Regions from separate parts of the Rhizobium sp. HT1-10 genome, predicted to be linked through region 3. Evidence: predicted binding sites of a transcription regulator. Region 3 holds the regulator's gene; each other region holds the start of a gene.
The links. Region 3 encodes LexA, which represses DNA repair genes until DNA is damaged. Its sites were predicted from a motif close to TGTTCNNNNTGTGTTCNG; they were not measured.
Positions count from the first base shown of each region.

Region 1: VH564_RS04335 (DUF5680 domain-containing protein) is a predicted target of LexA. The motif match lies at 4,883-4,900, and genes of this name have one in related genera.
Region 2: VH564_RS13185 (YifB family Mg chelatase-like AAA ATPase) is a predicted target of LexA. The motif match lies at 4,911-4,928, and genes of this name have one in related genera.

Region 1 covers NZ_JBCEBQ010000001.1:860,577-868,617, forward strand. The annotation lists gene VH564_RS04315 (DUF1467 family protein) at 108-383, shown strand; gene proS (proline--tRNA ligase) at 999-2,321, shown strand; gene VH564_RS04325 (lipoprotein-releasing ABC transporter permease subunit) at 2,338-3,651, shown strand; gene VH564_RS04330 (ABC transporter ATP-binding protein) at 3,668-4,351, shown strand; gene VH564_RS04335 (DUF5680 domain-containing protein) at 4,362-4,829, opposite strand; gene VH564_RS04340 (hypothetical protein) at 4,979-5,566, opposite strand; gene dnaE (DNA polymerase III subunit alpha) at 5,925-8,041, shown strand, end outside.
Region 2 covers NZ_JBCEBQ010000004.1:327,609-335,649, forward strand. The annotation lists gene dnaN (DNA polymerase III subunit beta) at 70-1,188, opposite strand; gene rsmI (16S rRNA (cytidine(1402)-2'-O)-methyltransferase) at 1,438-2,358, shown strand; gene VH564_RS13170 (YraN family protein) at 2,348-2,716, shown strand; gene VH564_RS13175 (endonuclease/exonuclease/phosphatase family protein) at 2,791-3,795, shown strand; gene gshB (glutathione synthase) at 3,891-4,838, shown strand; gene VH564_RS13185 (YifB family Mg chelatase-like AAA ATPase) at 5,020-6,552, shown strand; gene cysK (cysteine synthase A) at 6,657-7,625, opposite strand; gene VH564_RS13195 (hypothetical protein) at 7,832-8,041, shown strand, end outside.
Region 3 covers NZ_JBCEBQ010000008.1:161,371-169,411, reverse strand. The annotation lists gene VH564_RS19525 (ComEC/Rec2 family competence protein) at 1-2,438, shown strand, start outside; gene lexA (transcriptional repressor LexA) at 2,419-3,135, opposite strand; gene VH564_RS19515 (VOC family protein) at 3,299-4,183, shown strand; gene kdsA (3-deoxy-8-phosphooctulonate synthase) at 4,180-5,025, shown strand; gene eno (phosphopyruvate hydratase) at 5,177-6,451, shown strand; gene VH564_RS19500 (FtsB family cell division protein) at 6,839-7,150, shown strand; gene pdhA (pyruvate dehydrogenase (acetyl-transferring) E1 component subunit alpha) at 7,307-8,041, shown strand, end outside.

The DNA of each region.
Region 1 (8,041 bases), on a different contig from region 3:
CGCCTCAGCGCTTGGCGGATCAGCTATTCTAGTCCTATAATCGGGGCGGGAGAGCGTGCAGTCCGGCTTCGATCATCGCGGGCTGCGTCAATGGTGAGGAGCGCAGCATGATCCAACCTGTACTGTCGGCGATGGCCGTTTATTTCGTTGTGTGGTGGATCACCTTGTTCGCCATACTGCCCATCGGCTTGCGGACCCAGGAAGAAGACAACCATGTGGTCCTGGGAACGGTGGCGAGCGCGCCGACCAAATTTCGTGCCGCGCGGGTGGTTGTGCTGACGACGCTCACCTCGGGCATCCTCTACGGGACCTGGTACATCTGTTCGACCTATCTCGGCATCAGCGTCGACGCCATACCCCAGATTGTCCCGCGCTTCGACTGACGTCCGAGCTACTCTGCACAACCCCGCGCGTCATTTCGACGTCTCGCGGGGTCGATGCTGCACCAATATGTCATACGCTCGTCACGCTCGGCCGTCATAGAGCGATACAACCTAAGCCCTGTGCCACCTGCAATGCCGAGAGACGGTTGAAACTGGTTAATGCCGAAGGGCGCCAGAACGCCAAAAAAAAACAAGGCCAGAAGCCTTGTTTTCAAAGTATCGCGTGATCCGTAACCGTTACCGGGGCTGCGACTGAGCGCGCCTAAGATCTAATCCTCCCAAGACTTGACCGCGAAAACGACAGGAATTTAGTCATCCTGCCTCTTTTGTGAGCCGAAACTAGCCCAAGGATCGGGCTTTGTCATCTGTTTTTTTGTATTTCTGACACAGTCACGCAATTTATTTCTGTTGACAAGCTCCGGGTTTAGCGTGCCATCACGCGGCATTTTGGCGCAGCATGATGAAAGGTGGGGAGGGGCGTTTATCTGCGCCTTGGGCACCCCTAACTGCGGCAAATGCGGGTTTCATTCCGGCCTCGAAGCAGATATGAACGCCTCCAGCGTTAACTTTCTCGCGATTCCGCCACAAGGAGTCGTGCAACCTCTGGAATCAGCGATGCGACTGTCCCGATACTTCATGCCGATCCTCAAGGAAAACCCCAAGGAAGCGGAAATCGTCTCGCACAGGTTGATGCTGCGCGCCGGCATGATCCGCCAGCAGAGTCAGGGGATCTACTCCTGGCTGCCCCTCGGCAAGCGCGTCCTCGACAAGGTCAACAACATCATCCGCGAGGAGCAGAACCGCTCCGGCGCCATCGAGCTGTCGATGCCGACCCTGCAGTCGGCCGAACTCTGGCAGGAGAGCGGGCGTTACGAGGCCTATGGCAAGGAGATGCTCCGCATCAAGGACCGTCAGGACCGCCCGATGCTTTACGGTCCCACCAATGAAGAGATGATCACCGACATCTTCCGTTCGTCGATCAAGTCCTACAAGGACCTGCCGCTCAATCTTTACCACATCCAGCTCAAGTTTCGCGACGAAATCCGTCCGCGCTTCGGCACCATGCGCTCGCGCGAGTTCATGATGAAGGATGCCTATTCCTTCGACCTGACGAAGGAGGGGGCCGAGCACTCTTACAAGAAGATGTTCGCCGCCTATCTGCGCACCTTCGACCGACTGGGCCTGCGCGCCATACCGATGCGCGCCGACACCGGACCGATCGGCGGCGACCTCAGCCACGAGTTCATCATCCTGGCGGAAACCGGTGAATCGGAAGTCTTCAGCCACCGCGACTTCGTCAAGTTCGACATTCCGGTCGAAGACACCGACTTCGACGACGTCGCCGGCGTCAATGCGATCTTCGAGAAGTGGACATCGGTCTATGCTGCGACGTCGGAGATGCACGACGAGGCGGCCTTCGACGCCATACCCGATAGCGAGCGCCTATCGGCGCGCGGCATCGAGGTCGGCCATATCTTCTATTTCGGCACGAAATACTCCGAGCCGATGAACGCCAAGGTGCAGGGCCCTGACGGCAAGGAACACTTGGTCCACATGGGTTCCTACGGCATCGGCCCGACACGTCTGGTCCCCGCCATCATCGAAGCCTCGCACGATGAGAACGGCATCATCTGGCCCGCCTCGGTTTCGCCATTCGATGCCATCATCATCAACATGAAGGCAGGTGACGAAGCCTGTGATTCTGCCTGCGAAAAGCTTTATTCGACGCTTACGAAGGCCGGCAAGGACATCCTCCTGGATGACCGAGACGATCGCGCCGGCACGAAATTTGCGACAGCCGACCTCATCGGCGTGCCTTTGCAAATCATCGTTGGTCCGCGGTCGGTGGCGTCCGGCGAGGTCGAAGTGAAGGATCGCAAGAGCGGCGCGCGCGAGACGATGACAATGGAAGCCGCCATCAACCGGTTGGTTGGCTGAGCGAAGGACGACAGGCATGGCGGTAAGCGGCGCGGCAGTGGCCAAGCAGGATAAGACGTCGGGCGCCCGCTTGGCGTCGCGGCCGTTCTCGGCGTTCGAGCGCATGGTCGCCTGGCGCTATCTGCGCGCCCGACGCAAGGAAGCCTTTATTTCGGTGATCGCCGGCTTCTCCTTCATTGGCATCATGCTCGGCGTTGCGACGCTGATCATCGTCATGTCGGTCATGAACGGTTTTCGCACCGAGCTGATCTCGCGCATCCTCGGCCTCAACGGCCATGTGATCGTCCAGCCAGTCGACACGCCGCTTAACGACTATGCGGAGCTGGCGAAGAAATTCGCGGCCGTTCCGGGCGTCACCATGGCACTGCCGTTGGTCGAGGGCGAGACACTGGCGTCCGGGCGCGGTGGTGTGGGCAGCGGTGCCTTGATCCGCGGCATTCGTACCGAGGACCTCGACAAGCTGAAGACTGTGTCCGGGAACATCAAGAGCGGCGATACGGTCGGCTTTGCCGCCGGCACCGGCGTGCTGATCGGCTCGCGCATGGCCCAGCAGCTGGGTCTTGCCGCCGGCGACCAGATCACGCTGATCGCGCCCGAAGGCGATGTCACGCCTTTCGGCGTCAACCCGCGGGTCAAGTCCTACACCGTTTCCGGTATCTTCGAGATCGGCATGTCGGAATACGATTCGTCCATTGTCTTCATGCCGCTTGAAGAGGCGCAGCTCTACTTCAACTCGCCGGGCATCGTCCAATCGATCGAGATCTTCGTCAACAAGCCAGATGACGTCGACATGATCAAGCCGCTGATCGAGGCGGCGGCCGGGCGGCAGGTGTTCCTGACCGACTGGCGCGCGCGCAACGAAACCTTCTTCTCGGCCCTGCAGGTCGAGCGCAACGTCATGTTCATGATCCTGACGATGATCGTGCTGGTCGCCGCGCTGAACATCATCTCCGGCTTGATCATGCTGGTAAAGGACAAGGGCAGCGACATCGCCATTCTTCGGACGATGGGCGCGACATCGGGCGCGATCATGCGGATCTTCTTCATGACCGGCGCGGCCATCGGCATTGTCGGCACATTCGGCGGCGTGGCGCTCGGTGTCCTCGTCTGCGTCAACATCGAGTCGATCCGCCAGTTTTTCTCCTGGGTGTCGGGCACCATTCTGTTCGACCCGCAGCTCTACTTCCTGAGCAAGCTGCCGGCAGAGATGAACCTGAGCGAGACGATCACCGTCATCGCCATGGCGCTCGGCCTGTCGTTCCTCGCCACGATCTTCCCCGCCTGGCGCGCCTCGCGGCTCGATCCGGTCCAGGCGCTGCGCTATGAATAAGGATGCCAGCATTTCCATGAAATCCCCCGTCGTGCTTCAGCTTACCGGCATCGATCGCCATTACGGCCAAGGCGAAACCGTGCTCTCGATCCTGAAGAACGCCGACTTCGCGCTTCGTCGCGGCGAGATCGTCGCGCTGGTGGCGCCATCGGGCACGGGCAAGTCCACTCTGCTGCACGTGGCAGGCCTGCTCGAGCAGCCGGACGGCGGCGATGTGAGCATCAACGGCAACCCCTGCAACAACCTTTCCGACGAGAAGCGGACAGCGATCCGCCGCAACGACATCGGTTTCGTCTACCAGTTCCATCATCTCCTGCCGGAATTCTCCGCCATCGAGAACATCATGATGCCGCAACTGATCGCCGGTCTCACGCAGAAGGAAGCCCGTGTCCGCGCGACCCAGCTGCTGGACTACATGCGCATCGGCCATCGCGGCGATCACCGACCGGCGGAACTCTCCGGTGGCGAACAGCAGCGCGTGGCCATCGCCCGCGCCGTCGCCAACGCGCCGCTTGTGCTATTGGCTGACGAGCCGACCGGAAACCTCGATCCAGGCACCGCTCACTACGTTTTCGACGCCCTGGAGGCGCTGGTCCGCCAGTCGGGTCTCGCCGCGATGATCGCCACCCACAACCACGATCTCGCTGCCCGAATGGACCGCCGCGTCACCATTTCAGATGGCAAGGTTGTCGAATTCTGATCAAGGCCGGTCAGGCGATGACAAGCCCGCCGCGATAGTCCAATTCATAAGCCACCGTCCCGCCGACCTCTATGTTTTCCTGGCCGCTGAAATGGCTCGATGTCCCGATATTCCGATCGGTATAGCGACCGAAGGCGTGATCGAATTCCAGTCCGCCAAGGAACCGTTTGTGGTCGATATACAGATGCATTAGCGCGGCCTTGATGACGCATCCCGCCTTCGAAGCGTCGATCAGCTGCGTGTCTGTTATGCGACCGAAATAATTCATCGCCCAGATCGGCTCGCCCATGAACCATATCACCTCCTGGCCAGCAAAATCGGTGCCGCCGAAATAACTGTCGAGATATCGCCATTCCCCACGCGCGTAGCCGATGTCATGTGACCCAGCCCGAGACGACGGCAGACTCATGCCGTTGGCCACATAGGTTTGTGACTTTGCCTCGACGATGAAGGCATTCAAACGCTCTTCGTCGACCATATGTTCTCCCCAGGAAGCATGTCCCTACGGTTGCATATCTTCGCGAGACAGTAAAGAACAAAATGAGAACAAAATTCACTGTAAGCTGTTTGTGCCGTGCGGCCCTTTCGCGATCTCTGGGACCTGCCTGAGTTTCACGGTCAGGGGAGTTAATCAGGGCTGATGCCGCAAGCCTTCATGCCGAACTCGTCGGTCCAGTCGCCAATCGCGACTGTCTTGACTTCCGCCTTCCGATCCTTGCCGCCGCTGCTGACCTTGCCGCTGAGGACGTTGTAGTCGCAGGTGCCGTTGTTGTCCGGGTCCAACGTGTCGTAATGGGTGTATGTGAAGCCAGCGACCACGAATGCGCCGTTGCGATAGGCGATGGTCAGTGTCTGTTCCCAACGGTCGCGGCCGATGCCGGAATTCTCCGAATGAACAGCGATCGATCCGCTCGGCAACGCGGCGATGGTTGGGTCCTGTCCGTAGAGACCATCGAGATTGCTGTTGCCGGCGACCTTTTGAGGCGCCGTCGCAGCCAGCCTCAGGAGGAGATGTTCCTTGTCGCGGAGGTAGATATAGATGCCGATATCCTCGGCCTCGTCCTTGGGTGCGACCAGCAGGGCGAGGTCCTGATTGCCGTCCTTGTTCCAGTCGCCAGTCGCGGCGCCGATGATGCGGTTCGGATCGATGTCGCCTGCCGCAGCGCTCGAAATTGCAGAAAGCGTGATGACCAGCGCCCAGGCTAAGCTCTTCATGATGTCCTCCTCTTGCTAACTCATAGCGTCGCATCGACGCCCGGTCCAGCGCGCATCATTGAGCCGCGATTGCTGTGAATTCAACGTCCAGAGATTCCCGTTGACTCCGGAATTAAAAGAGAACATATAAAGAACATAACAACACCGGAGAGGCCTAATGACCGATATTATTCGAGACGTCGCCGCTTTCACCTCCATCGTCATGTTTGTCGTCAGCCTGTCCATCATCGTCATGGCCATGTGATTTATCGGGTATGACCGCCGGCTGGCGGTCCTGCCGAGGGGAGTTGTTCTGGACTTTACCGACCGCAATGCCGACAATGGAGCCGATTCATTCGGGCATGCGGAAGGGCTTATCATGGCAGAGGCAAACGGCAGGGAAGGCGGTCCTATGGGACCTTCGCCGGAATTCGTGCACCTGCGGGTGCATTCGGCCTATTCCCTGCTCGAAGGCGCTCTGCCACTGAAAAAAATTCTGGCGAAGGCCGCCAGCGACAGCCAGCCTGCCATCGCCATCACCGATACCAACAATCTGTTCGTAGCCCTGGAGTTTTCGCAAAAGGCGATCGGCGAGGGACTGCAGCCGATCATTGGCTGTCAGGTCTCGATCGACATGGAGGATGCGGTCGAGGGTGAAAAGCGTGGTGGCCATCAAGGCCTCGCCAAGCTGCCGGCCATCGTGCTTCTGGCTGCGAGCGACGCGGGTTATGAGCGGATGGTCGATCTCGTCAGCCGCGCCTATCTCGGCGGCGACAACAGTCAGGCGGTGCACATCAAGGCTTCGTGGCTGGAAGAGCTCGGTACCGAGGGGCTGATCGCGCTCTCCGGCTCGGTTGGCGGGCCGGTGGATATGGAGATCAAGGAGGGCCATCCGCAGAAGGCCGTCGCCCGGCTGCTGCAGCTGAAGGCCCTTTTCGGCGACCGGCTCTATGTCGAACTGCAGCGCCACGGCACCTACGACCGCCGCCATGAGCAACGGATGATTGCGCTGGCCTACGAGCATGAACTGCCGCTGGTCGCCACCAACGAGGCCTTTTTCCCGACCCGCGACGACTACGACGCCCACGATGCGCTGATGGCCGTCGCCCACAATGCCATCGTTTCCGACGACAGCCGGTTTCGCCTGACGCCGGACCACTACCTGAAGAGCCGGGCCGAAATGGCCAAGCTGTTTGCCGACCTGCCGGAGGCGTTGTCGAACACGGTCGAGATCGCGGAGCGCTGCGCCTTTGTGCTGCAGACCCGCAAGCCGATCCTGCCGCGCTTCACCGGCGCCAGCGACGACCCGAAGGAGGCCGAACGAGCCGAGGCGCTCGAGTTGCGCGCCCAGGCCGTCGAGGGCCTCGACATGCGGCTCGCCACTCTCGGCATGGCGCCCGGCTATGAGGAACAGGTCTATCGCGACCGCTTGGAGTTCGAGCTGGGCGTCATCGAGCGCATGGGCTTTCCCGGCTACTTCCTGATTGTTGCCGACTTCATCAAATGGGCGAAGAACCACGACATCCCCGTCGGCCCCGGTCGTGGATCGGGCGCGGGCTCGCTGGTCGCCTATGCGCTGACCATCACCGACGTCGATCCCTTGCGCTTCTCGCTGCTATTCGAGCGCTTTCTCAACCCCGACCGTGTGTCGATGCCCGACTTCGACATCGACTTCTGCCAGGACCGCCGCGAAGAGGTCATTCGCTACGTTCAGAAAAAGTATGGCCGCGAGCAGGTGGCGCAGATCATCACCTTCGGTTCGCTGCAGGCCCGCGCCGCCCTGCGCGACGTCGGCCGCGTGCTGGAAATGCCCTATGGCCAGGTCGACAAGATCTCCAAGCTGGTGCCGAACAATCCGGCCAATCCGGTCACGCTCGCCCAGGCGATCAAGGACGAGCCCCGCTTCCAGGAAGAGGCCGACAAGGAGCCTGTCGTCGCCCGGCTGCTCGACATCGCCCAGAAGCTGGAGGGTCTCTATCGCCACGCCTCGACCCACGCCGCCGGTATCGTCATCGGCGACCGGCCGCTGTCGAAGCTGGTGCCGATGTACCGAGATCCGCGCTCCGACATGCCGGTTACCCAGTTCAACATGAAATGGGTCGAGCAGGCCGGCCTGGTGAAGTTCGACTTTCTCGGGCTGAAGACGCTGACGGTGCTGAAGGTTGCGGTCGATTTCTGCAAGCTGCGCGGTATTTCCGTCGATCTGCCCACCATTCCGCTCGACGACAAGGAAACCTACGAGAAGCTCGCCCGCGGCGAGACGGTCGGCGTGTTCCAGGTGGAAAGCCAGGGCATGCGCAAGGCGCTGCTCGGCATGCGGCCGGACTGCATCGAGGATATCATCGCGCTGGTCGCGCTCTATCGCCCGGGCCCGATGGAGAACATCCCGACCTACAATGCCCGCAAGCATGGCGAAGAGGAGATCGAGTCGATCCATCCGATGATCGACCACCTCGTCAAGGAAACGCAAGGCGTCATCGTCTACCAGGAACAGGT
Region 2 (8,041 bases), on a different contig from region 3:
CTCTCGTAGACCCGCGGCACAGGAACCAGGTCCGGGCGCGCCAGAACCCTGGGTCGGTGCCGCTGTCGCCTAGACGCGCATCGGCATCAGCACATAGATCGCATCGTCGCCAGCCGTATCGCGGATCAGGGTGGGCGAGCCGGCATCCGCCAGCAAGAAGATCGCTTCGTCGCCGGAGAGTTGCGCGGTGATATCGAGCAGGTACTTGGCGTTGAAGCCGATTTCCATCGGGTCGGTGTCGTAGCCAACAGCCACTTCTTCCGTAGCGCTCCCCGAATCCGGGTTGTTGACGGTGAGCAGCAGCTGTCCCTCGGTCAGGGCCAGCTTCACGGCACGGCCGCGCTCCGACGAGATCGTCGAGACGCGGTCGACGGCCTGGGCGAAGGTCTGGCAGTCGACGCGCATTTCCTTGTCGTTGTTGGCCGGAATGACGCGTTGATAATCGGGGAAGGTGCCGTCGATGAGTTTCGACGTCATCACGATATTGCCGACCGACAGGCGGATCTTGGCGTCCGAGACCTCGACGGTGACGATCAGGTCGGGATTGTCCATCAGCTTCTGCAGTTCGCCGACCGTCTTGCGCGGGATGATGATCCCCGGCATGCCTTCGGAGCCGGAGGGCGCGTCGACATCGGCGCGCGCCAGACGGTGGCCGTCGGTGGCGACAGCGCGCAGCTTCAGGTCGCCGCCGCTTTCGATCGTGTGGAAGAAGATGCCGTTCAAGTAATAACGGGTTTCTTCCGTCGAGATGGCGAACTGCGTCCGGTCGATCAGCATCTTGAGGTCGGCGGCCTTCAGCGGGAACTTATGGCTGAAGGTGCCGGCGGTCAGGTCCGGGAAATCCGACTGCGGCAGGCACTGCAGGGTGAACTTCGAGCGGCCCGAGGCCACCGTCATCGAGCCGCCATCGGCATTGGTCGACAAAGACACTTCCGAGCCGTCCGAAAGCTTGCGGACGATGTCGTAGAGCAGATGGGCGGGCACGGTGGTCGCGCCGGCCTGCTCGACCATGGCTGGCGTCGCTTCGGTGATTTCCAGATCGAGGTCCGTCGCCTTCATGTCGAGCGTCGAGCCTTCGGCCTTCAGCAGCACGTTGGACAGGATCGGAATGGTGTTGCGGCGCTCCACGACACGATGAACGTGGTTCAGCGATTTCAAAAGATGGGAACGCTCAAGTGTAATACGCATGGATGCTACCGCTTTCGACCGTGACTGTCCGGGCGTCGAGACGATGCCCAAAGAATTCTCCCCCGTGCCGGGCACGCAGGAGTGGACCGGCAAAGTGGCAGAAATCCGCATGCGAAAGCAAGAGGTATAGCGCCGGAGGCGGGTTCATTTCCCAATTTCGCCGCTATAGCACACAGGAATCCGTGCTCCCTTGCCGAAGCCCTGCGCCTCCCCCATAAAGGCCGGACAGCAAGAAGGGCATATCCAGGCATGAATGACGAGATTTCCAGCGACGCCGGCAAGGGGCGGAGTTTCCGGCTGCACAACGTCACCGTGCCGGCGCGCCCGCTCGAGCCGATGCTCTATCTGGTGGCAACGCCGATCGGCAATCTCGGCGACATCACCCTGCGTGCGCTGGAGACCCTGGCCGGCGCCGATGTGCTCGCCTGCGAGGACACCCGCGTGACGCGCGTGCTGCTTGACCGCTACGGCATCAAAAATCGACCCTATGCCTACCACGAATACAATGCCGACGAGGCCGGCCCGAAGCTGCTGGCCGCACTTGCCGGCGGCCGCTCCGTAGCGCTGGTGTCGGATGCCGGCACGCCGCTGGTCTCCGATCCCGGCTACCGGCTGGCCCTGCAGGCGATCGACGCCGGCTATCGCGTCGTGCCCATTCCCGGCGCCTCGGCGCCGCTGGCGGCCCTGGTCGGCTCGGGCCTGCCCAACGATGCCTTCTTCTTTGCCGGTTTCCTGCCGGTCAAGGACAAGGCCCGTCGGGATCGGCTGGCGGCGCTGTCAGCGGTGCCAGCGACGCTGTTGTTCTTCGAATCGCCCCACCGGATCGCCGCGACGCTGGCGGCTGCCGCCGATGTGCTCGGCGCGGACCGCAAGGCCTCCGTCTGTCGTGAACTGACCAAGACCTTCGAGGAATTCCGCCGCGGCACGCTTGCCGAGCTTTCCGTCCATTACGGGGACGTCGACAACGTCAAGGGAGAGATCGTCCTCGTCATCGGCCCGCCGCCGGAGATGGCAACGCCGGAGGCAGATGTCGAAGCCATCCTTCTCGACCTTTCGCAGTCGATGCCGACAGCCAAGGCCGCGGCCGAAGCCGCCCGCATCACCGGCATGCCGCGCCGCGATCTCTATCAGCGGCTGCTCTCGATGAAGGCCCGAGGCGATGGTCGATAGCGGGCAACGCCGAAGACGCCGCAGCGCCTGGCGGCGCGGCCACCTCTCGGAGTACATTGCCGCGCTCTATCTCGCCTGCAAGGGCTACCGCATTCTCGCCATCCGCCACCGGACGGTGCTCGGCGAAATCGATATCATTGCCCGCAAGGGCGACCTCGCTGTCTTTGTCGAGGTCAAGGCACGACGGGGAGAGCAGGCGGCGGTCGATGCCGTGTCCGCCGCTTCCCAGCGCCGCATTCGTGGCGCCAGCGACATCTGGCTTGCCCGGCAGCCGGATTGCGCGCGCCTGTCGCAGCGCTACGACATCGTCGCCATCCTTCCCGGCCGCTGGCCGCGCCATTTCCGCGATGCCTTCTAGGTCGATCATCATGCGACTGTCATGAAGTGGTTCTAATGGGCCGCAACCACCACAGGCTCAAGGACATCTGCATCATGATCCGCACCACCGTTTCCGCCTTTGACGTTCCGGCCGAACAACAGCGTCAGGCCCTGCTGGCGCTGGAAAAGACACCGGAGACCTTTGCGTTGAACATGGCAGCACTTGCCTGCATGAACACGCTGCGCACCGGCGGCGAAGGCCCCGTGGCCCCGCTCGCCCTGCCGCTGACGGTGGCGGCCTGGAACCTTGAGCGCTGCCTTTTCCCTGAGGCCTCGGCCGCCAAGCTGCGCTGTCTCGGCGCGCCGCTGGTGCTGCTGTCTGAAATGGATGACGGCATGGCCCGCACCGCCCAGGCCGATCCAACGGCAATCATCGCCGATGAGCTTGGCATGACCTACGCCTATGGCCTCGAATTTCTCGAGCTCAGCCTCGGCTCCGAAATCGAGCGTTCCTTCTGCACGCATGCGACCAACGACCGTGGTTTTCACGGCAATGCGCTGATGGCCGCGACATCGCTGCGCGATCCCTTCGTCTTCCGCCTGCCGGGCAATGCGCTGTGGTTCTCCGATTCCAACGAACAGCCGCGCATCGGCGAACGCTGCGCCGTCGGCGCGACGATCGCCACCGAGGTCGGCCCCTTCGTTGCCGTGTCGGTGCATCTCGAGAGCGTCGGCGACGGCCCCTATCGCGAACGGCAGATGTCGGCGTTGATCGATGCGGTCGAATCCTATGCCCCCGGCCTGCCGATCCTCATCGGCGGTGATTTCAACACCGGCAACCACACCGGCGGCGACTACAGGACAGACACGCTGTTCGACATGGCGGCCGCCCGCGGCTTCGAGCGCCACGGCGGTCCGCTGGACGAGACCAGCACCCGGCCAAGCCTGATCACCCGCTTTCCCGAACGCCGGATGAAGCTCGACTGGTTTCTGAGCCGTGGCCTGGAGATTTCCCGAAGCTACCTGGTCTCCTCGCTCGACGGCGAAGGCAAGCCGCTCTCCGACCATGATATCATCGTCTGCGACGTGCTGGGGCTTGCTGCCGCCCCGAAGGGCTGACCTGCGCCTCGGGCCGACGACCGCCCTTCTGATTAGCCGTTGCCTTCGAAAGCGCCGCGACTTACATCTGTCGACAAAACGAGTAAGGAAAAGACATGGCGACGATCAGGAATGTGGCGGTCCAGATGGACCATGTATCCGGCATCAACATCGCGGGCGACAGCACCTTCGCCATGAGCCTCGAGGCGCAGGCGCGCGGCTACAAGTTGTTCCACTATACGCCCGAGCGCATGAGCATGCGCGACGGCAAGGTCTACGCCACGGCCGAGCCGATGGTGCTGCGCGACATCAAGGGCGACCATTTCGATCTGGGCGAACCGGAGCGGATCGACCTTGCCACCATGGACGTGGTGCTGCTGCGCCAGGACCCGCCCTTCGACATGGGCTACATCACCTCCACCCATATGCTCGAGCGCATCCATCCGAAGACGCTTGTTGTCAACGACCCTGCCTGGGTCCGCAATTCGCCGGAAAAGATCTTCGTCACCGAGTTCGAGGACCTGATGCCGAAGACGCTGATCACCCGCGACGCCGACGAGATTCGCCGCTTTCGCGAGGAAATGGGCGATATCATCCTGAAGCCGCTCTACGGCAATGGCGGCGCCGGCGTTTTCCATTCGACCCGTGATGATCGCAACCTGTCGTCGCTGCTCGAGATGTTCGGCCAGCTGTTCCGCGAGCCCTTCATCGCCCAGCAATACCTGCCGGATGTGCGCAAGGGCGACAAGCGGATCATCCTCGTCGACGGCGAACCGGTGGGCGCCATCAACCGCGTGCCTGCCGAGCACGACAGCCGCTCGAACATGCATGTCGGCGGCCGCGCCGAGGCGACCGAACTGACCCGGCGCGAGCAGGAGATCTGCGCCCGCATCGGGCCGGCCCTGAAGGCGCGCGGCTTCCTTCTCGTCGGCATCGACGTCATCGGCGACTACATGACGGAAATCAACGTCACCTCGCCGACCGGCATCCGCGAGGTCAAGCGGTTCGGCGGCGCCGATATCGCCAGCCTGCTCTGGGATGCCATCGAGCGCAAGCGCGGCTGACCGAGCCATCCTTCCCCATTTTGTTCTGACAATACAACCTGCTGCAACCTGAGTGCAGCAGGTGGGTGTGCTTGTTCATTTATTGTTCTTGTTTCATTCTATTTTCTATGCCAGATTGCAATCCAACCGCCGCCAAAGCTGCGGATCGTGATGTAAAGGGTTGCGGTATAGGGGGTTGCGCATGGTGGCGCGGGTCAGCACGGTTGCATTTCAGGGCATAGAAGGCGTGCCGGTCGAGGTCCAGGTCATGGTCGCGCCGGGCAAGGTCGGCATCAACATTGTCGGTCTGCCGGACAAGGCGGTCGCCGAGAGCCGCGAGCGGGTGCAGGCGGCCCTGCATGCCTCCGGCCTGGCGCTGCCGCCGAAGAAGGTGACGGTCAACCTCGCGCCGGCGGATCTGCCCAAGGAGGGCTCGCATTTCGACCTGGCGATCGCGCTCGGGCTGATGGCAGCCCTTGGCGCCATTCCCGGCGACGCGCTCGCCGATTTCATGGTGATCGGCGAGCTCAATCTCGACGGCACCATTGCCGCTGTCGCTGGCGCGCTGCCGGCGGCCATCAGCGCCAATGCCATGGGCAAGGGCCTGATCTGCCCCGCCGACAGCGGCCCGGAGGCGGCCTGGGCTGGGGCCGAGATCGACCTTCTGGCGCCGCGCAGCCTGATCGCGCTCGCCAATCATTTTCGCGGCACCCAGATTCTGTCGCGCCCCGAACCCGCCATCCGCGCCGGACCCACCCATGCGGGCGATCTTGCCGAGATCAAGGGCCAGGAAAGCGCCAAGCGGGCGCTCGAGGTCGCGGCTGCCGGTGGCCATAACTTGCTGATGGTCGGGCCGCCCGGATCGGGAAAATCGATGCTGGCGGCGCGGCTGCCGTCGATCCTGCCGCCGCTGTCTGCTGCCGAATTGCTGGAAGTGTCGATGATCCATTCGATCGCCGGGCAATTGTCGGGCGGCAAGCTCTCCGATCGCCGGCCGTTCCGGACCCCGCATCATTCCGCCACCATGGCGGCCATGGTCGGCGGCGGGCTGCGCGCCAAGCCCGGCGAGGCATCGCTCGCCCACCATGGCATTCTGTTTCTCGACGAGTTTCCGGAGTTCTCGGCTCAGGCGCTCGATGCCCTGCGCCAGCCGCTGGAAACCGGCGAATGCATCATCGCCCGCGCCAATCATCGCGTCACCTATCCGGCTGTCGTCCAGCTGGTGGCGGCGATGAACCCCTGCCGCTGCGGCATGGCGGGGGAACCGGGCCACAGCTGCGCGCGCGGTCCGCGCTGCATGACGGACTACCAGAACCGCATTTCCGGCCCGATGATGGATCGCATCGACATCCGCATCGATGTGCCCGCCGTTTCCGCCGTCGACCTTATCCGACCGATGCCGGCCGAAAAGAGCGCCGACATCGCCCGGCGCGTCGCCCAGGCGCGGGAATGGCAGCAGGAGCGGTTCTTGGAGGCAGGCATGCGCGGTGTGACAACCAATGCCCGGTGCTCGACGTCAATGATTGAGGTCTTGGCCGAGCCCGATCCCGGTGGCCTGCAATTGCTGCGAGATGCCGCCGAGAAGCTCAAGTTTTCGGCCCGAGGCTATCACCGTGTGCTGAAGGTGGCGCGCACCCTGGCGGACCTCGACGGCAAGCAGACGGTCGGCCGCATCCATCTGGCCGAGGCGATCTCCTACCGGATCGCCGGCTCGCGATTGCCGGCCGCGGCCTGAGGCGGCCGATAGGGTGCGAGCGGGCGGGCTTGAACAGGGCAGGCTTGCGGTAGGCAGGGAAGGGCACCACGGCGCCCTTCGGTTCTTTGACAGGTGAATAACGATCAGCCGCCGAGGCCTTCGAACAGGGCGGTCGACAGGTAGCGCTCGGCGAAGGACGGGATGATGACGACGATCGTCTTGCCGGCGTTTTCCTCGCGCTTGCCGATCTCGATTGCCGCAAACAGCGCGGCGCCGGACGATATGCCGACCGGCACGCCTTCGAGGCGGGCGACATGGCGGGCGGTTTCCAGCGCTTCGGTGCTGCTGACGGTGACGATCTCGTCATAGACGTGGGTGTCGAGGATGGCGGGCGCGAAGCCGGCGCCGATGCCCTGGATCTTGTGCGGGCCGGGGGCGCCGCCGGAGAGCACAGGCGATTCCGCCGGCTCGACAGCGACCACCTTGAGGCTCGCCTTCTTCGACTTCAGCACCTGGCCGACGCCGGTGATCGTGCCGCCGGTGCCGATCCCGGAGACGAGGATGTCGATGCCACCCTCGGTGTCGTTCCAGATTTCTTCCGCCGTGGTTTTGCGGTGGATTTCCGGATTGGCCGGATTTTCGAACTGCTGCGGGATAACGGCGTCCTCGAGGCTGGCGGCCAGCTCCTGCGCCTTGGCGATGGCGCCTTTCATGCCCTTGGCGCCTTCGGTCAGCACCAGTTCGGCACCCAGCAGCGCCAGCATCTTGCGGCGCTCGACCGACATGGTCTCGGGCATCGTCAGGATCAGCTTGTAGCCCTTGGCGGCAGCGGCAAAGGCAAGTGCGATCCCGGTGTTGCCCGAGGTCGGCTCGACCAGCGTCGTCTTGCCGGGCGTAATCTTGCCCTGCGCTTCCAGGCTCTCGATCATGGCGACGCCGATGCGGTCCTTGACGGAGGAAATCGGGTTGAAAAACTCCAGCTTGGCGAGCAGGTGGGCCTTGACGCCGTGCTCCTTGGCCAACTTGTCGAGACGGACGATCGGCGTATCGCCGATGGTGTCGGTGATCGACGCGTAGATGCGACCGCGGCCTGGTTTACGGGTGTCTGACATGGAGCTCTCCCTTGTTGGCTTGTGGCACGAAGGATAGGGTCAAACAGGGCCCGAGGCCAGAGTGCGTTTGTCCAACCAAGGCCATGAAATTGGGATAAAAATCTCCCGCAGCCGATTTTCGGGAAACGGGCGTCGCCGGGGCGCGGGGCCTGCGGTGGAAACAGCATTGGTTGGGTAGTTGGATCCTGAAAACCGAGGAGATGTCCATGCAGGTCCGAATGAAGTCTCGCCGCCGGTCGGCATGCAGCAGGGCCATGCTCGTTTCCGTGACGTTTTCCGTCGCAGCTGCTTTTGTCGGTTCCCCTGCCTTTGCGGCGCAGCCTTCGGGAAAGGAAACGATCGTCTTCCTGCGCCATGGCGAAAAGCCCGATGCCGGGCTCGGGCAATTGAGCTGCAAGGGCCTCAACCGGTCGCTG
Region 3 (8,041 bases):
AGCAAAAATCGCAGCAGCGAACGCTTTTCTCGCTGGCCGAGCAGTCGCGCGACGGTCTCGTCGCTGTCCTATCGCCGCGCACACCGCCTGTGCGAACCCAACAGGCGGTGCCCTGGCCGAAGCGCGCGATCTTCGTTGCCTGGACAGGGCGAATCGCCGCCGCTCGGATGCTGGCGGAAGAGGCGTCGCATGGGCGGGGGGTGCTGGTCGCCCCCGTATATATGGGGCTCGGGGCGATCCTCTGGTTCGAGTTGCCGATGGATTCGCCCGTTACCGGTATCGCCGCCGCATGTCTGGTGTCTGCCCTCGTCCTTTCCTTCAAGCCGGATCTTCATCCCCACATGCGGCACGCGGCCTATGCCGCAACCCTCGTGCTGGCCGGCATGCTGCTGGCGCAATGGGAGAGCTGGCGCGCTTCGACGATCATGCTGGATTCGCCTGTGACGACGACGGTGACCGGGCAGGTGCAGCGGCGTGAGGTGGATGATCAGGGCCGCTGGCGCTACACGCTCGATTTGCTGGCGACGGAGGGGCCGATCGTGGGCCGGCCGCCCGATCAGATATCCGTCCTGGTGCGCGGCCAGGATGTGCCATTCGACCTCGGGGACATCATCGAGGGCAGGGCGCGGCTCAGTCCGCCGGCCGGCCCGGCATTGCCAAGCCTCCATGATTTCGCCTTCACTGCCTATTTCGACGGCACAGGCGCCAACGGATTTTTCTATGGTCAGCCGCAGCGCCTGATGTCGGCGGAAGAAGATAGCAGCGAGCGGTCTGTGCTCGACCGCGCCGACCGTTGGCTGACCGCTCTCAGGGGGCGCATCGGCGATCGCATCCGCATGCTGCTGCCAGGCGATACCGGCGCCTTTGCAGCATCGCTGGTCAACGATCAGCGTCGCGCCATTTCGCCGGAGACGACGGAGGCGCTGCGGGTCTCGGGCCTCGCCCACATCATCGCCATTTCGGGGCTGAACATGGCGCTGTCAGCCGGTATCTTCTATGTCGGGCTGCGGCATGGGCTGAGCCTCTTCCCCCGCCTGGCGCAGGCCTGGCCGACCAAGAAGATCGCCGCCATCGGCGCACTGGCAACGGTGACCGCCTACTACTTCATTTCGGGTTTCGGCGTCTCGGCCGAGCGCGCCTTCATCATGATGGCGATCATGCTGGTCGCTGTGCTGTTCGACCGGCCGTCCTTTAGCCTGCGCAACGTCGCGCTATCGGCGATCGCCATCCTCATTCTCTCGCCCTCCCAGATCCTCGGCCCGAGCTTTCAGATGTCCTATGCGGCCACGATTGCGCTTGTCTCCGGCTATTCACTCTGGAAGCGGCGGCCGGCCCGCGAGCGCCGCTTCGCCGCGTTCCGGCCGCCCATGCCGGTGCGCTTCATCGGCCGCTTCTTTGCCGGCATCGCCACGACGTCCTTCATCGGCGGTGCTTCGACCGCCATCTTCTCGATCGAACATTTTCATCGCTTGGCGACCTATGGCTTGGTCGCCAATCTTGCGGCCATGCCGATTGTCTCGTTCCTCGTCATGCCCGTCGGCATGATCGCGATGCTACTGATGCCCTTCGGCTTCGATGGAATCTTCTGGGTTGTCACCGGATGGGGACTTGATCTCGTCATGGACATCGCCCGTACCGTCGCCAGCTGGGGCGGAAATGTGCCATTTGCGCGACTGCCGTTCTGGCTGTTTCCGACCATCATTGTCGGCTTCCTGCTGATGACCCTGCTGCGCACCGCGCTGCGCCACGCCGGAGCGGTGTTGATAGCAGCCTCGGTCCTTGCTGCAGCTGTCATGCCGCCGAAGCCAATGTCCGAACTCTTGATTTCGGAAGATGGCGAACTGGTTGCATTGCTGCAGGACGGGCGTTTGGAGCCGAACCGCGAGCGTCCGCCTGACTTCATCTACCAGCAATGGCTGAAGGCGCTGCCGATCTCAGGAGAAACACCGCCGAAGATGCTGGCGCCGGATCAATCGACCCCCGCCCGTGCGCCGCGCGGAAGCCCGCGGACACGCCTCGACGGCCAACAGCAAAAGATCCTGCGGACGGCCATGGAAACCGCACTGGAGAGTGTGGCGGACGGCGGCTTTGCCTGTCACGCAAGGGATTGGTGTGTCGCCATGCTCGCCAACGGGCAGATCGTCTCGACAATTTCCGATGCCGCCTATCTCGGGCCGGCCTGCGATACCGCCGATATCGTCGTCACCCCCATAAAACTGCGGACCCAAAGCTGCCGCTCCGGCGGGACGCTCTATACCGGCGCGTCCCTGCGCAAATCGGGATCGGTCGAAATCGACCTTGCGCCCGACAGGCCACGCGTCCTGCCTGCATTCACCAGCTTAAACCGTCCATGGGAGCGCCATCGCGCCTATGACTGGCGCAAGGCGTCCTACTCGGATGCTTCGGCAACGTCACCGGTCAGTGATAGCGGCGAATAAGCCCCACCAGCCGGCCCTGGATCTTGACCCGGTCAGGTCCGAAGATGCGCGTCTCATAGGCCGGATTGGCCGCCTCGAGCGCAATCGATGCGCCCTTGCGGCGAAACCGCTTCAGCGTCGCTTCCTCGTCGTCGACCAGGGCAACGATGATGTCGCCTGGGCTTGCGGTGCTGGCATTGCGGATGATGACCGTATCGCCATCGAAGATGCCGGCTTCGATCATCGAATCGCCGCGCACTTCGAGCGCATAGTGCTCACCGGCGCCGACCATGTCAGACGGCACCATGATGTCATGGGTGTTGTTCTGGATGGCGGCAATCGGCACACCGGCCGCGATCCGCCCCATCACCGGCAGCGATACCGATCCGCTGCGATCCTCGGCCACCGGCTTTGGCGGCGTCGATGCAGGCTGTGTCTTGCCAAGGCTGCCCTCGATGACGCTCGGCGAGAAGCCGCGTCGCGGCTGCAGGCTGGCATTGTAGGCATCGGGTAGTTTGATGACCTCGATCGCCCTTGCCCTGTTCGGCAGGCGGCGTATGAAGCCGCGCTCTTCCAGTGCCGTGATCAGTCGGTGGATGCCGGACTTGGAGGCGAGGTCGAGCGCATCCTTCATCTCGTCGAAGGAGGGAGGGACACCGGATTCCTTCATTCGTTCATGAATGAAGAGAAGCAGTTCCTGTTGCTTGCGCGTCAACATTGATTTTCGAGCTCCAAGTGCGAAACAAAGCCAGAACAGACACTATATGTTCCATATGTGTTCCGCAAGGGACTAAATTTCGGTGAAGAGGTTGGAAATCGCATCATTTTGCCCGATCATCGGGCAGTCGGCTGCGAAGTCTTGCCGCCAGGGGGACATGCCTATGACAGCTGCCTATCCGATCGATCATCTGGTGCTACCGACCTGCGACCTCGCATCGGTGCGGGAGCGTCTCGGAAAGCTGGGGTTCACGGTCGCCGCAGAGGCCCGTCACCCCTTCGGCACCGAAAATGCCTGCGTTTTCTTTGCCGACAAGACCTATCTCGAGCCGCTTGCGGTCGCCAGTCTCTCGGAATGCGAAGATACGGCCGTTGATGGCAATGTGTTCACGGCCCGGGACCAGGCTTTCCGCTTCCGGGTTGGAGATGACGGCTTCTCGGCGATGGTATTCGGGACCGAGGATGCAGAGGCCGACGACAACCGCTTTCGGGCAATGGCGCTGTCGGCCGGCCAGATGCTGGAATTCAGCCGGCCGATGCGGATGCCCGATGGGAGCGAATCGGTGGCCGGCTTTCGTCTTGCCTTCGCCGCCGATCTGCGCGCGCCCGACTTCTTCGCCTTTACCTGTCAGCGCATCAATCCCTTGCCGTCTGACCGCGCGGTCCTGGAGCAGCATGCCAACGGGGTCGTCGGCATCTCTCGCGTGGTGCTGTCGGCGCGCGATCCGTCGGCATTTTCGGACTTTGTCAGCGAAGTGGCGCGGGGCGCCGCATTGCCTCCGCATTCCTTCGGCACCACTGTCGAGGCGGCGAACGGGCGGATCGACATCTTGAACGAGGAGGGTATGCAGGCCTTTTACGAGACGGGTACGGGAGGCGCCGACGCGGGCCTTTTCGGACGAGCGATCGTCTTTGCGGTGCTTGATCTTTCCGTGACAGAGGCGCATTTGGCTGCTAACGGCGTGACCTACACGCGCAAGAGCAACACTATCTTGGTGAAGTCGGCTCCCGGGCAGGGGGCATTGTTCGCCTTCGAGGAGACAGCATGAGCCATCCGACAAATTCAGACGTGGTCGCCGGCGAAGGTCCCGGCAAGGTCGTCTTTTCCAACAGCAAGCGCCTGTCGCTGATCGCCGGTCCCTGCCAGATGGAGAGCCGCGACCATGCCTTCACGATGGCCGGTAAGCTCAAGGAGCTGTGTGCTTCGCTCGGCATCGGTCTCGTCTACAAGTCGTCCTTCGACAAGGCCAACCGTACGTCGCTCTCCGCCCAGCGCGGCCTGGGACTGGAGGCGGCGCTCGAGATCTTCGCCGACCTGAAGAAAGAATATGGCTTTCCTGTTCTCACCGACATCCATACGGAAGAGCAGTGCGCCATCGTTGCCAAGACCGTGGATGTCCTGCAGATCCCGGCCTTCCTGTCGCGCCAGACCGATCTTCTTGTTGCCGCCGCCAAGACCGGCAGGATCATCAATGTCAAGAAGGGCCAGTTCCTTGCGCCCTGGGACATGAAGAACGTGCTCGCCAAGCTCAACGACAGCGGCAACCCGAACATCCTGCTCTGCGAACGAGGCGCCTCCTTCGGCTACAACACGCTTGTGTCCGACATGCGCTCGCTGCCGATCATGGCGGCGATGGGCGCCCCTGTGATCTTCGACGCGACTCACTCCGTGCAGCAGCCGGGTGGGCAGGGTGGCTCGTCCGGCGGCCAGCGCGAATTCGTCGAGACCCTTGCACGCGCGGCTGTTGCCGTTGGCGTGGCCGGCGTTTTTGTCGAGACTCATGAAGACCCCGACCACGCACCATCGGATGGCCCGAACATGGTCCATCTCAAGGACATGCCGCGGCTTCTCGAAAAGCTGTTGGCTTTCGACGCCATCGCCAAGGCCTGACATCCTGAGGAGAGCGTTCAACAGGCTGACATGAACCTAGTTTAGTCGGCCTTAACGCTCCCTCATTCGAAGCGCGTGGGTACCATTGTAATTTCCACGCCTTCGATTAAGAGATTTCAATCGATTTATAACCAGCGAGCAGGAACCAGCCATGACCGCAATTACCGACATTATCGCCCGCGAGATTCTCGACAGCCGCGGCAATCCGACCGTTGAAGTCGATGTCTACCTGGAAGATGGCAGCATGGGCCGCGCTGCCGTCCCATCGGGCGCCTCGACCGGTGCTCACGAAGCCGTCGAACTGCGCGACGGTGGCAAGCGCTACCACGGCAAGGGCGTCGAGAAGGCCGTCGAAGCCGTCGACACCGAAATCTTCGAAGCCATCGGCGGCCTCGACGCCGAGAACCAGATCCTGATCGACAACCTGATGATGGAGCTGGACGGCACCCCCAACAAGTCCCGCCTCGGCGCCAACGCCATTCTCGGCGTGTCGCTCGCCGTGGCCAAGGCCGCTGCCCAGAGCGCCGACCTGCCGCTCTACCGCTATGTCGGCGGCGCCTATGCCAGCCTGCTGCCGGTTCCGATGATGAACATCATCAACGGCGGCGCCCATGCCGACAATCCGATCGATTTCCAGGAATTCATGATCATGCCTGTCGGCGCCGAAACCTTCAGCGACGCGGTTCGCATGGGTTCGGAAGTCTTCCACGTTCTGAAGAAGGAACTGTCGGCCCAGGGTCACAACACCAACGTCGGTGACGAAGGCGGTTTCGCACCGGGCCTGAAGAGCGCGCCTGAAGCCCTCGACTTCATCATGAAGTCGATCGAAAAGGCCGGCTACACCCCGGGCGAAGACATCTACCTCGGCCTCGACTGCGCCGCGACGGAATTCTTCAAGGATGGCAAGTACGTTCTCGAAGGCGAAGGCCGCACGCTGGAGCCGGGCGCCATGGCCGAATACCTGGCCGAACTGGCTGCCAAGTACCCGATCCTGTCGATCGAAGACGGCATGTCGGAAGACGACTGGGAAGGCTGGAAGACCCTGACGGAGCTTGCCGGCAAGACCACCCAGCTGGTCGGCGACGATCTGTTCGTCACCAACTCCTCGCGTCTGCGCGACGGCATCAAGATGGGCGTTGCCAACTCGATCCTCGTGAAGGTCAACCAGATCGGCACGCTGACGGAAACCCTCGATGCCGTCGAAACGGCGCACAAGGCCGGCTACACCGCCGTCATGTCGCACCGCTCGGGCGAAACCGAGGACTCGACCATTGCCGATCTCGCTGTTGCCACCAACTGCGGACAGATCAAGACCGGCTCGCTGTCGCGCTCCGACCGTCTGGCCAAGTACAACCAGCTGATCCGCATCGAAGAAATGCTCGGCCCGCAGGCTCGCTACGCCGGCACATCCATCCTGCGCGGCTGATTCATCACCGCACCGCTTGCCACCAACCGCGCCTTCGGGCGCGGTTTTTTGTTGCGGAATGCAGCTTCCGTCATCCCTGTGCTCGTCGCAGGGATCCAGTGCGCCCAGACTTGGGCGCGCCGGACCTTCTTTGTCGCCAGGACACGGTTTCTTACCGCGCAGATGCGCCGCAGCTGGATTCCTTTGACAAGCATAAGAGTGAGGGGAGACATGTCGGGCGCATGTGTCCGGGCCACAGAAAGATGTGGAACAGCCGGTTGAGCTCCTCGGCATCCCCGCTTGGCGTCTCCGTCCGCAGTTTCCTCACGTTCTCCAAACACGGTCAACGGACGGTTAATCTCTACCGTCTAGTGTCTGAGCCAAGGTACAGCGTACGGGCAGGCGACCATGTGGACTAAATATCATAAGAAGAAGCGTCTCGGACATCTGGTCCTCCCGGCAATCACGATCGCCTTCGTTTCCTACTTCGGCTATCACTGCGTGCATGGCGATTACGGGTTGCGGGCGACGGAGGTTCTGGAGAAGCAGCGTCTGGCGCGGGCCAAGGACCTGTCGGAGCTGGTAGCCAAGCGCCAGCACCTTGAAAAAGAGGTCGCCTTGCTTAGCGACGGCTCGCTCGACAAGGACATGCTCGACGAAAAGGCGCGCTATCAGCTTGACTATTCCAAGGACAACGAAATCGTCATCTTCACCAAATAGACGATTAACCGAATTTCGGTTAATCGACGTTTTTATTTATTTTTCAGTGACTTATATTGAATACTAGCCATGCGTTTATGGCATTGCTGCATCTGTTAATCTTCCCTATGTTACGCGGCACCATTGATCGATGCTAATCACACAGGGGAGGGTTGAATGGCGCCGAAAACCGCGTCCGTTTCCAACCGGAAAACGTCCAAGCTGCCACGCAACGAATCAAACGGCGGTCCTATCGCTGATTTCGATCGTGATGAGGAGCTGAAAGCCTATCGCGAAATGCTGTTGATCCGGCGTTTCGAGGAAAAGGCCGGACAGTTGTACGGTATGGGGTTCATCGGCGGATTCTGTCATCTCTATATCGGCCAGGAAGCTGTCGTCGTCGGCATGCAGATGGCGCAGAAGGAAGGTGATCAAGTGATCACCGCCTACCGCGACCACGGCCACATGCTGGCTTGCGGCATGGAAGCCCGCGGCGTGATGGCCGAGCTTACCGGCCGCAGCACCGGCTATTCGCACGGCAAGGGCGGCTCCATGCACATGTTCTCGAAAGAGAAGCATTTCTATGGCGGCCACGGCATTGTCGGCGCGCAGGTCTCGCTCGGCACGGGTCTCGCCTTCGCCAACAAGTACCGCGGCAATGACAACGTTGCCGTCTCCTATTTCGGCGACGGTGCGGCCAACCAGGGCCAGGTCTACGAGAGCTTCAACATGGCAGCCCTCTGGAAGCTGCCGATCATCTATATCGTCGAGAACAACCGCTACGCCATGGGGACGTCCACGGCCCGCGCCACCGCACAGTCCAACTATTCGCTGCGCGGCGTTGGCTTCGGCATTCCCGGTATCCAGGTCGATGGCATGGATGTGCGCGCCGTCAAGGCTGCCGCCGATGAG